DNA from 3 places in the Bradyrhizobium sp. CCGB20 genome. Region 3 is predicted to be linked to each of the others. Evidence: riboswitches for the same ligand, from Rfam matches in the RefSeq annotation. Region 3 holds a riboswitch; each other region holds the start of a gene.
What was found. Region 3 has a riboswitch for cobalamin ahead of NLM15_RS15240 (energy-coupling factor ABC transporter permease). Riboswitches for the same ligand answer to the same signal wherever they lie in the genome.

Region 1 (3,272 bases), 1.6 Mb from region 3:
CGCGAGCCGAATCAAGCTCGATGATCGACGCTGTTCCATTAATGGCACCGCGCATCGGATGAGCCGCCAGACTTCCGAAACGAAGAGCAAAGCGCTCCTGTTCGGCGTCGTCGAGATGTCCTTGGTCGCGAAAGAAGACAACCTTGTGCTCGAGCAACAGCTCATTGATGGCGGCGATCGTTTGGTCGGGCAGATCGCCCGAGAGCTTGACCTTTCGAATTTCTGCGCCGATGCGCGCTGCGCGTTTGATGACGTCGGCGCGAGGAATGACACTATCCGAGACGATCATTGCATTCACAGCGGCACTCTCCAAATTGAGAGATCTGCGGTTCGATCGCCAGAACAAGCTACTCAGCTGGGATAGAACCTGTCGAACGCCACGTTGCGGACAGCATAGCGCCAATCCGTCAAAACCGAGTGACCCCGAGGAGCCGATTTATGCGCGCTTCGGGGTCTCGAAGAGGTGAGGTCTGGCCTGCGTGACGGTTTCTTATCTATTGATTGACCGAATCTGTCAGTTGGATCAATTGCTAACATTGGTAGTTGACTGAGGCATAGGCTTTACTACTCGCTGGCCAATTGATGCAGAAATTGCAGCTCCGTTCAGCGCCGAACGCGCAAAAAAACACCAGTCGGGTGGATAGAGGAATGAGAGAGGGCCCGTGAGATCGATCCTGATGGGAAGCTCAGCGCTAAAGAGCCGCAGTGCTAATCTCATGCGATCGGAAGTCCCAAGAGTAGAGTTGTTCGATCGGTGTTACCGTCCTCACAGCGTCGGAGGTCCAACACCATCGGCGACGCGATCATATGGCCTTCCCCCAGCGCTCCGGGGCGAACAAGGCTTAGGAAACACGTTACGGCGCAAGGTTAGCGTTTTTCGGCCAAGCTCGTCGGGCTGATGCAAGCGCAGAGGTTTACACCATTGATTGCCACGGACTTAAGAACCTCATACCTGCCAGCATGCCGCGGAAAAGGTGATCATGAGGTTGACGTAATCCTTAGGTTACAGATAATCGAAGGCGTCGAGGTTCTTCAGTCTCGCCTGATCTGGAGCTAAGAGGGAAGCCGGTGCGCTCTGGATCCTTTCGGGATCGAAGTAATGCCGGCGCTGCCCCCGCACCTGTAAGCGGCGAGCCTGCATTCACACGTGTCACTGAAGCAGACGCTTCGGGAAGACCGGATGTAGGCGATGACCTGCGAGCCAGGAGACCTGCCCCGACAACATAATCGTCCACGGGCGGGGTGTCCGGTGGTACGCTAAAGCAGCAGGCGCTTCGCAGCCCTCCTGCTGCGTCCGCCATGGCTGCCCCCCAACAATGGGGTTAAAGCTATGTCTATTCTCTCACTTCCTGTCGCAACACTCGGCATGCCACGTATCGGGCCACGCCGCGAACTCAAGCAGGCACTCGAAGGCTTCTGGGCCGGTAAGATCAGCAACCAGCAGCTTCTTGAAACTGCAGCCGGTCTTCGTGTCGCAAATTGGGCGCGTCAGAACTCGCTTGGCGTCACCGTCATCCCGTCAAATGACTTTTCACTCTACGATCAGGTTCTCGACACGAGCGTCATGGTTGGTGCCATTCCGGAAGCGTATGGCTGGGACGGCGGTCCGGTTTCGCTGAAGACTTATTTCGCTATGGCGCGCGGCTCGCAAACCGAGGATCATGAAGCGAGTTGCAGCCACGCCGATGATGCCCGCCCCTCTGCCGCGCAGGAGATGACCAAGTGGTTCGATACGAACTATCACTACATGGTGCCCGAATTCCATCAAGGTCAGACCTTCAGGCTCTCCTCCCGAAAGCCGATCGAGGAATATGAGGAGGCGAAAGCCCTTGGCTATCAGACGCGTCCTGTTCTGGTAGGACCAGTCACCTTCCTGAAGCTTGGCAAGGGCGCCGATCTGACTTTTGATCCGATTTCGCTGCTCGATAGCCTCCTGCCGGTCTATGTTGAGGTACTCAAGGAACTAGCGAAACGCGGAGCCGAGTGGATTCAGCTTGATGAGCCGTGCCTTGTGATTGATCTTGACGAGACCACGCGGAATGCGCTCCAGCGCGCCTATAAGCGTCTCGCCGACGACGTACCTGGCATTAAGGTCATGGTTGCAACTTATTTCGGGGCGATCGGCGACAATCTGTCGACCGCTCTGGAGCTGCCTGTGGCCGGACTGCACGTCGATCTTGTTCGCGCTCCCCAACAATTGAATCAGATTGAATTCGGCGCCCGCGCGGACCTTATGATTTCGCTCGGCGTGATTGATGGTCGCAACGTGTGGCGTTCCAACCTGTCGGCGCTTGTGGACCGGCTCAAGCCCGTCGTTGCCAGGCTCGGCAAGGATCGCCTGCAGCTGGCGCCCTCCTGTTCGCTCATACACGTCCCCATCGACCTTGAGCTCGAGACCGAGCTCGATTTGGACGTGAAGAGCTGGCTTGCATTCTCGGTTCAGAAGATCGGGGAACTCGCGGCCTTGGCGAAAACGCTTGCGGGCGATGAGAATGTCGCCGCGCTTGCCGAATCAGACCTTGCGGCAACGGCTCGCCGAGTATCCTCAAAAATCCATGACACGGCCGTCGCGCAGCGGACGGCCACGATTGGCGATGATATGCGCCGCCGCAATAGCGCGTTTGCGAGCCGGACCGAAATTCAGCGCAAGCGATTCGGCCTGCCCCTTTTCCCCACGACGACGATCGGATCATTCCCGCAGACGACCGAAGTTCGCAAGGCCCGCGCGGCCCATGCCAGTGGGAAGTTGACAGACGTACAGTATGAACACTTTCTGAAGAAGGAAACGGCTCACGCCGTCCACTGGCAGCAAGACATCGGGCTCGACGTGCTCGTCCACGGCGAGTTCGAGCGCAACGATATGGTCCAATATTTTGCTGAGCAGCTCTCCGGATTCGTGTTCACCAAGCACGGTTGGGTACAGTCTTACGGCTCTCGTTATGTTCGCCCTCCGATCCTGTTCGGTGACGTCTCCCGGCCGAAGCCGATGACCGTTCGGTGGTGGAGCTACGCGCAATCGTTGACCAAAAGGCCTATGAAGGCAATCCTTACGGGGCCCGTGACGGTCCTGAATTGGTCGTTCGTCCGTGACGACATTCCGCGCAGCGAGGCCTGCCGACAGATCGCGCTCGCGATCCGTGACGAAGTCGCCGACCTCGAAAAGGCCGGTGCAACCATGATCCAAATCGATGAGGCTGCGCTTCGCGAAGGTTTGCCGCTCCGCCGATCCGAGTGGAAGCCTTATCTGGACTGGGCAGTGGACAGCTTCCGCA
Region 2 (3,272 bases), 220 kb from region 3:
GGTTCCCGCTCGCAGATGGTCAATTGCAGGCCATGTCGCCGACATACGGCATCAAACGCTTCCTTCGTCCAGCGACCAATGTGGTTCGGCGGCATGTCTATGAGCGACCCATGGCACTCCATGTAGTTCGTTCGGATTTCGTTCGGCACGGCGATGAAGACAGAGCCTTTCGCCTTGAGGAGGTATTTCAATCGAGCGAAGACGTCATCTACCCGGTCCATGTGCTCGAACACCTGAAACATGAAGATGACGTCGAAGGCCTCCTTCATGGGGGCGAAGCCCTCCTCTCGAAAGTCGACCGAAAAGGTCTTGTAGCCTTTCGATCGCAATGCCTGTTGCGCCGTTTCGTTGTAGTCGACCGCGTAAATATCGGACGCGTGAAAGAATCTGTCCTTGATGTGATCGAGAAAATACCCGAACCCCGCCCCCACATCGATCGCAGTTTTTCCGGCGGTGCCGAGGCCGTTCAGCTCTTCGATTGTCCTTGCATACTCCCATTTCATGGCTGGATAGGAAGGGTGCGGCGCGGCCAGGTTATAAAACTCCGCGCCCCCCGCGACGAAGGGATCTGCAAAACCGAATCCGCAATCTGCGCATTTGCGGATATCGCAGGTGTCGCGCCCCCAGAGAACCGACAGGTGGTGTGTTAATTTTCGAAAGCGATCCGGATACTGGCGCGGATTGACGAAGGATCGAGAGGCCTGATCTGCGGTCACTTCGAATAATTTGGCAGTTGATGCATTGCCACATGCCGGACAAGTGCTCATCTCTCCCGACCTCATTCAGACCTTTTGACGAAGAGTGGTCGCGTTCAACTGTCTCGTCATCATTCAAATGAAGGCTGTCGAAGGCGAGTTCGGGGCCGCGGACAAGCGGAGGTAGACCGGTTGCGGCGCACAGGCGCCTTCCTGACAGCCGCGGCTCACCCGCGTAGACCGGAAGTGGCCGGGCGCTGGAGCTGCGACCAGGCGACAGCTCGGGCAAAACAGCAACACAATGCCGCCATCGCAGCACCAGCCAGCCGAAGAGGCCCGGCGGATGTTGACGGGCTCATCGCCGGATGCCAGTTTCGTGATCGGTAGTGTCCGCAAGGGCTACTTAAGGGAATGCGGTGCGTCCACATCGGTGGGCAATTCCGCGGCTGCCCCCGCAACTGTAGGCGGATAGCCGACGACCAAACGAACCACTGGAGCCCCGCTTGGGCCTCTGGGAAGGCGGTCGAAGGCGATGACCCGCGAGCCAGGAAACCTGCTGCCAGCCATGAGTCACGCGCGAACGCATTGGGCGGGGTGCCCCGATGTCTTGAAGTAGCCGGTGCATCTGCCGCCTGGGGCGAAGGCAGATGACTAAGGCAACCGCGGTGACGGTCTGTTTGCGTCGCCGCAGAGCGTTGTTGTGCAAAATCTTCATTTCGATGCCGGCATTGCGCCGGGGTATTGGCGTGTCCGGATCAGCGTCTCGCAGGCCATGCCTGCCGTGCTCGCCTTGCTGCTCTCGACATCGCTGTCCTCCGTCGCGGTGGCGCAGGCCGCGGCCCGCGATAACGCCTCCCGCGAGATCGACCCGGTGACCGTCTCTCCGGCCACACCCAGGCCGGCTCCTGCTGTCAGCCCCGGCAATCAGAGGTCGCGGACCGCGCGCCGGGCCACGGGGCGCAATCGCGCCGCCTCAGCCGTCGCCGTTCCGGCAACCCAGTCTCCGAGCGATCAGGTGCAGACGCCGCTCAACACGGCCGCCGTCACCGAGGTCGGCTCCCGGCTCGGGATCACGGCACGGGAAACGCCGGCGACCGTCGAGGTCATCGACCAGCAGACCATGCGGCTCCTCGGCATCAGGACCACCACTGACGCGGCCAAGGCGGCGGTCGGCGTGACCGGCGGCGATGCGCCCGGCGCACCCGCCATCTTCTCGATGCGCGGCTTTTCCGGCGACCAGATTTCCACCCTCTACAACGGCATTTCGATCGGGCCGTCGACCATGACCGGCCGCCCCATGGACACCGCCAATCTGCAGCAGGTGGAGATCATCAAGGGGCCTGACTCGCTGATCGCCGGCCTTGGCGCGACCGGCGGCGCCGTCAACTACGTGACCAAGGCGCCGCACACCGGGCCTGTCGTCAACGACGCGTTCGCGTCCTACGACTCCTTCAACGGCTATCGCGCCGGATACGGATCGGGCGGCAGCACGCTCGTCAACGGCCTCGACTACCGCTTCGACATCAGCCATTCCAACGACAAGAGCTTCATCGACGACACCTATGCGAAGCTCAGCAACGTCTCGGGACAGCTGAACTACCGCGTCAACGAGAGCTTGAAGATCTGGGGCGCGGCCGAATACAGGCAGGACAAGGACCGCTTCTACTGGGGCACGCCGCTGGTGCCCGCCAACGCGCCGGGCATCGTGCCGACATCGGGCATCGTCTCGGGCCAGTGGACCAACTACTATCTCAACGGCCACACCGGGACGCTCAACCCCGTCACCGTGGACGCGCGCACGCTCACCACCACCTACAACGTGCTCGACAATCACAGCGGCGCCAGCGAGCTCTGGCTGCGCAGCGGCTTCCAGTGGGACATCACCAACAACGTCTCGCTGCGGAGCCAGGTCTACGGCTATGATGCGCACCGGCACTGGTTCAACAACGAGATCAACTCGTTTGACGATTCCGGGCCGAACAACGTCTATCGCGAGCGGCTGGCGCTGGATCACGCGCAGCGGCTCTACGGCAACATCACCGACCTCACCGTCAATTCCAACTTCAGTGGGATGGACAACCGTTTCGTCGCCACCGTCATGGCCAGCAGCTCGCAGTTCAACGTCTCGCAGGACACCCTGTTCTTCTCGGACACGGTCGACCTGATCAATCCGGACCGCGGGCTTTACGGGCCACGCAGCGACGAGAAGATCTACACGCACCTCAACTCCGCCTCGCTCGCGTTCGAGGACCGGCTGAAGCTGACCTCGAGCTTCGCACTGATCGGCGGCATCCGCTTCGAGGACATCGAGCTGTCGCGCACGCGCTTCTCGCCGGACGGCGTGTTGCGCACCGACCGCGGCTATCCGTTCTCGAAGACGTTCAACCCGGTCACCGGCCGGGTCGGCTATACCTGGGAGGTCACCCCGGGCGTCATGCTGTACAGCCAGTACGCGACGGCGGCGGACCCGACGGTCGCCAACATCTTCATCCTCGCACCGCAGGTGCCACTGCTGCTGACGACGTCGCGCACCTACGAGACCGGCGTGAAGCTGCAATCGGCCGACAAGCGCGCGGA
Region 3 (3,272 bases):
GGTGTGCGCCTTGCCGGCGTCGTGCTCAACCGTGTCGCCAGCCCGCGCCACGAAGACCTGGTGCGGCGCGCGCTCAACGATGCCGGCATCGCCGTGTTCGGCGCGCTGCCACGCCATGCCGAGATCAGCCTGCCGAAGCGGCATCTCGGCCTGGTGCAGGCCGAGGAGCAGGCCGAGATCGGCAAGCTGATCGACGAGGCCGCGCGCTTCGTCGCCGAACATGTCGATCTCGATGCGGTGCTGCGTTCGGCAGCCAGCTGGTCGCCGCAGCCTGCCGCGAATGATCTGAATGTGACACCGCCCGGCCAACGCATTGCGCTGGCCCGCGATGCAGCCTTCTCCTTCGTCTATCCGCATATGCTGGAAGCCTGGCGCGCTGCGGGCGCCGAGATCTCGACATTCTCGCCGCTTGCCGATGAAGCGCCTGACGCGAGCGCCGATGTGTGCTGGCTCCCCGGCGGCTATCCCGAGCTGCATGCCGGGACAATCGCGGCCAATGCGCACTTTCGCAGCGGCCTGCGCGCGTTCGCTGACACACGGCCGGTGCACGGCGAATGCGGAGGCTATATGGTGCTGGGAACCGCTTTGACCGACGCCGACGGCGTTCGCCACGAGATGACCGGCCTGCTTGGCCTCGAGACGAGCTTTGCCAAACGCCGCGTGCATCTGGGATATCGTCTCGCTGCGCTCGCCGCCCCGATGCCGGGGCATCAGGTCGGCGCGCGGCTGCGCGGTCACGAGTTTCACTATTCGACGATCGTCGCGCAGCCGGACACGCCGCTGGCGGTCGTGCACGATGCAACAGGTGCGGTCATCGCCGAAACGGGCTCGCGCCGCGGCCACGCCACGGGCACCTTCTTCCATCTGATCGCGGAGGACCGGTGAGCGGTTTTGTCACTTTCATTTCGGCCGGCCCCGGCGACCCCGAGCTTCTCACGCTCAAGGGCGCCGCGCGGCTGCGGGATGCCGACGTCGTGCTGTATGACGACCTCGCGTCCGGCGCGATCCTCGATCTGGCCCGGCCCGGCGCCAATCTGGTCGCGGTGGGCAAGCGGGCAGGGCGGCCCTCGACCAAGCAGCACCATGTCAACCGCCTGCTGGTCGACTATGCCGCAACCGGCTCGCGCGTCGTGCGGCTGAAGTCCGGCGATGCCGGCATTTTCGGGCGGCTGGAGGAGGAGCTCGACGCGCTGCGCGAGGCCGGCATCGGCTACGAGATCATTCCCGGCGTCACCTCGGCCTGCGTTGCGGCGGCGCAAGCCGGCATTCCGCTGACCCGGCGCCATACCTCGCGCCGGGTGCAGTTCGTGACCGGGGCCGACGTCACCGGCGAACTGCCGCCAAACCTCAACTGGGCGGCGCTGGCCGATCCGGAGGCGACGACCGTCGTCTATATGGGCCGGCGCACTTTTCCGGCGCTTGCCGCAAAATTGATCGAGCACGGCCTCGCCGCGGACACCCCGGCGCTGTTCGCCGAATCCCTCGGCCGTCCGGACGAGCGGCTGATCCGCACCACCGTGACCGAGCTGGCCGAACGGCTTGCGCGAGGCGGCGCAGCCTCGACGGCGGCCGTGATCCTGTTCGGTGCTCTGGCGGGGGATTATCCGTCGTGACGGCGCCGGCCGCCGTTCGCCCCTTGACGCCCGGCTTGCGAAAGGGGCACACATGGGATGCATGGTGCTCGACGCGGCGCAAAGCGCCGGAGCATAATCGGGAATGGGGGTGGGCGGACCCAGTTGCGGCGCCCAAAACCCCAGCCGCCCCCGCGACTGTAAGCGGTGAGGGACTTCGATCAGCCACTGGGCCGCAAGGCTCGGGAAGGCCGGAGAATCCCAGTGAGCCGCGAGCCAGGAGACCGGCCCTGCACGTTTTGAGGCCAAGGCCGTCGGGTGTGACGGCAGGAAGGATCTGAGCCATGCATATCGAACCCGGGGTCGTGACGGGCGCCAAGCTCGTGTTGAGTTACGCAACCGGCATCGCCGCAGGCGGCGTTGCCTTGAAGCTGGCGGTCGAGACCGTGCGCGAGCAGGGCATTGGCTCGTTTGCTGCGCGCACTCTTGTCACCACGGGCCTCGTCTTCGTCTTCTTCGAGATCCTGCCGCACTTCCCGGTCGGCGTCTCCGAGGTGCACTTCATCCTCGGTTCGACCTTGTTCCTGCTGTTCGGCGCCGCGCCCGCGGCCTTCGGCCTCGCGTTCGGCCTGCTGCTCCAGGGCGTGTTCTTCGAGCCGCCGGACTTGCCGCAATATGGCATGAACGTGACGACACTTTTGGTGCCGCTGTTTGCGATCCAGGCGATCGCCTCGCGGATCATTGCGCGCAACACCGCCTATGTCGACTTGAAGTATCGTCAGGCGCTGGCGCTTTCGACGACCTACCAGGCCGGCGTGATCGCCTGGGTGGCGTTCTGGGCGCTCTATGGCTCCGGCTTTGCCATGAGCAACCTCGCAAGCATCGCGACGTTCGCGGCGTCCTACGCGCTGGTCATCGTGATCGAGCCGCTCGCCGATCTTGCCGTGCTGGCCTTGGCGAAGTCGCTGCGCGGCGTCACCGCGCCCGGCCTCGTCACACCGCGCCTGCACAACGCGGCCTGAGAGACCAGGGGCGGCCGTGAGGGCCGCCCCTGATACTCGCGATGCTCACGCTCTCCCTGATAGGCATCGGTTGCGGCGATCCCGAGCAGCTTACGCGCGCCGCGATCGGTGCCATCAACGCGGCCGATCTCGTCCTGATCCCGCGCAAGGGGACCGCGAAATCCGATCTCGCCGATCTCAGGCGCACGATCTGCGCGGATGTGCTGGCAAACGACAAGACCCGCATCGCCGAGTTCGATCTTCCCGTGCGCGACGCGACTGACGCGGACTACCGCAAGGGCGTGGATGATTGGCACGATGCCGTTGCGGCGGCCTGGTCGCAGACGATCGCGGATCATCTGGGAAGCGAAGGCAAGGTTGCGCTGCTGATCTGGGGCGATCCCTCGCTCTATGATTCCTCGCTGCGCATTGCGCGGCGGCTCAATCCCCTGCCTGAGATCGAGGTCGTGCCCGGCATCACCTCGATTCAGGCGCTGTGCGCGGCGCATGCGCTGCCGCTCAACGACATTGGCGAGCCGTTCCTGGTCACGACAGGGCGTCGCCTGCGCGAGGGCGGCTGGCCGGCAGGCGTCGATACCGTGGTTGTGATGCTCGACGGCGGCACGGCGTTCCAGTCGCTCGATCCAGCCGGGCTTTACATCTGGTGGGGCGCCTATCTCGGCATGCCCGATCAGATCGT

Region 1: another riboswitch for cobalamin. It lies ahead of metE (5-methyltetrahydropteroyltriglutamate--homocysteine S-methyltransferase); the one in region 3 lies ahead of NLM15_RS15240 (energy-coupling factor ABC transporter permease).
Region 2: another riboswitch for cobalamin. It lies ahead of NLM15_RS14295 (TonB-dependent receptor domain-containing protein); the one in region 3 lies ahead of NLM15_RS15240 (energy-coupling factor ABC transporter permease).

Annotation. Positions count from the first base shown of each region.
Region 1 is NZ_JANADN010000001.1:1,674,590-1,677,861, reverse strand. Features, by position in the region: gene NLM15_RS07745 (TauD/TfdA dioxygenase family protein) at 1-298, opposite strand, end outside; cobalamin riboswitch at 1,009-1,233, shown strand; gene metE (5-methyltetrahydropteroyltriglutamate--homocysteine S-methyltransferase) at 1,331-3,272, shown strand, end outside.
Region 2 is NZ_JANADN010000001.1:3,096,981-3,100,252, reverse strand. Features, by position in the region: gene NLM15_RS14300 (bifunctional 2-polyprenyl-6-hydroxyphenol methylase/3-demethylubiquinol 3-O-methyltransferase UbiG) at 1-767, opposite strand, end outside; cobalamin riboswitch at 1,063-1,271, shown strand; gene NLM15_RS14295 (TonB-dependent receptor domain-containing protein) at 1,468-3,272, shown strand, end outside.
Region 3 is NZ_JANADN010000001.1:3,320,858-3,324,129, forward strand. Features, by position in the region: gene NLM15_RS15230 (cobyrinate a,c-diamide synthase) at 1-885, shown strand, start outside; gene cobA (uroporphyrinogen-III C-methyltransferase) at 882-1,613, shown strand; cobalamin riboswitch at 1,659-1,879, shown strand; gene NLM15_RS15240 (energy-coupling factor ABC transporter permease) at 1,916-2,593, shown strand; gene cobF (precorrin-6A synthase (deacetylating)) at 2,635-3,272, shown strand, end outside.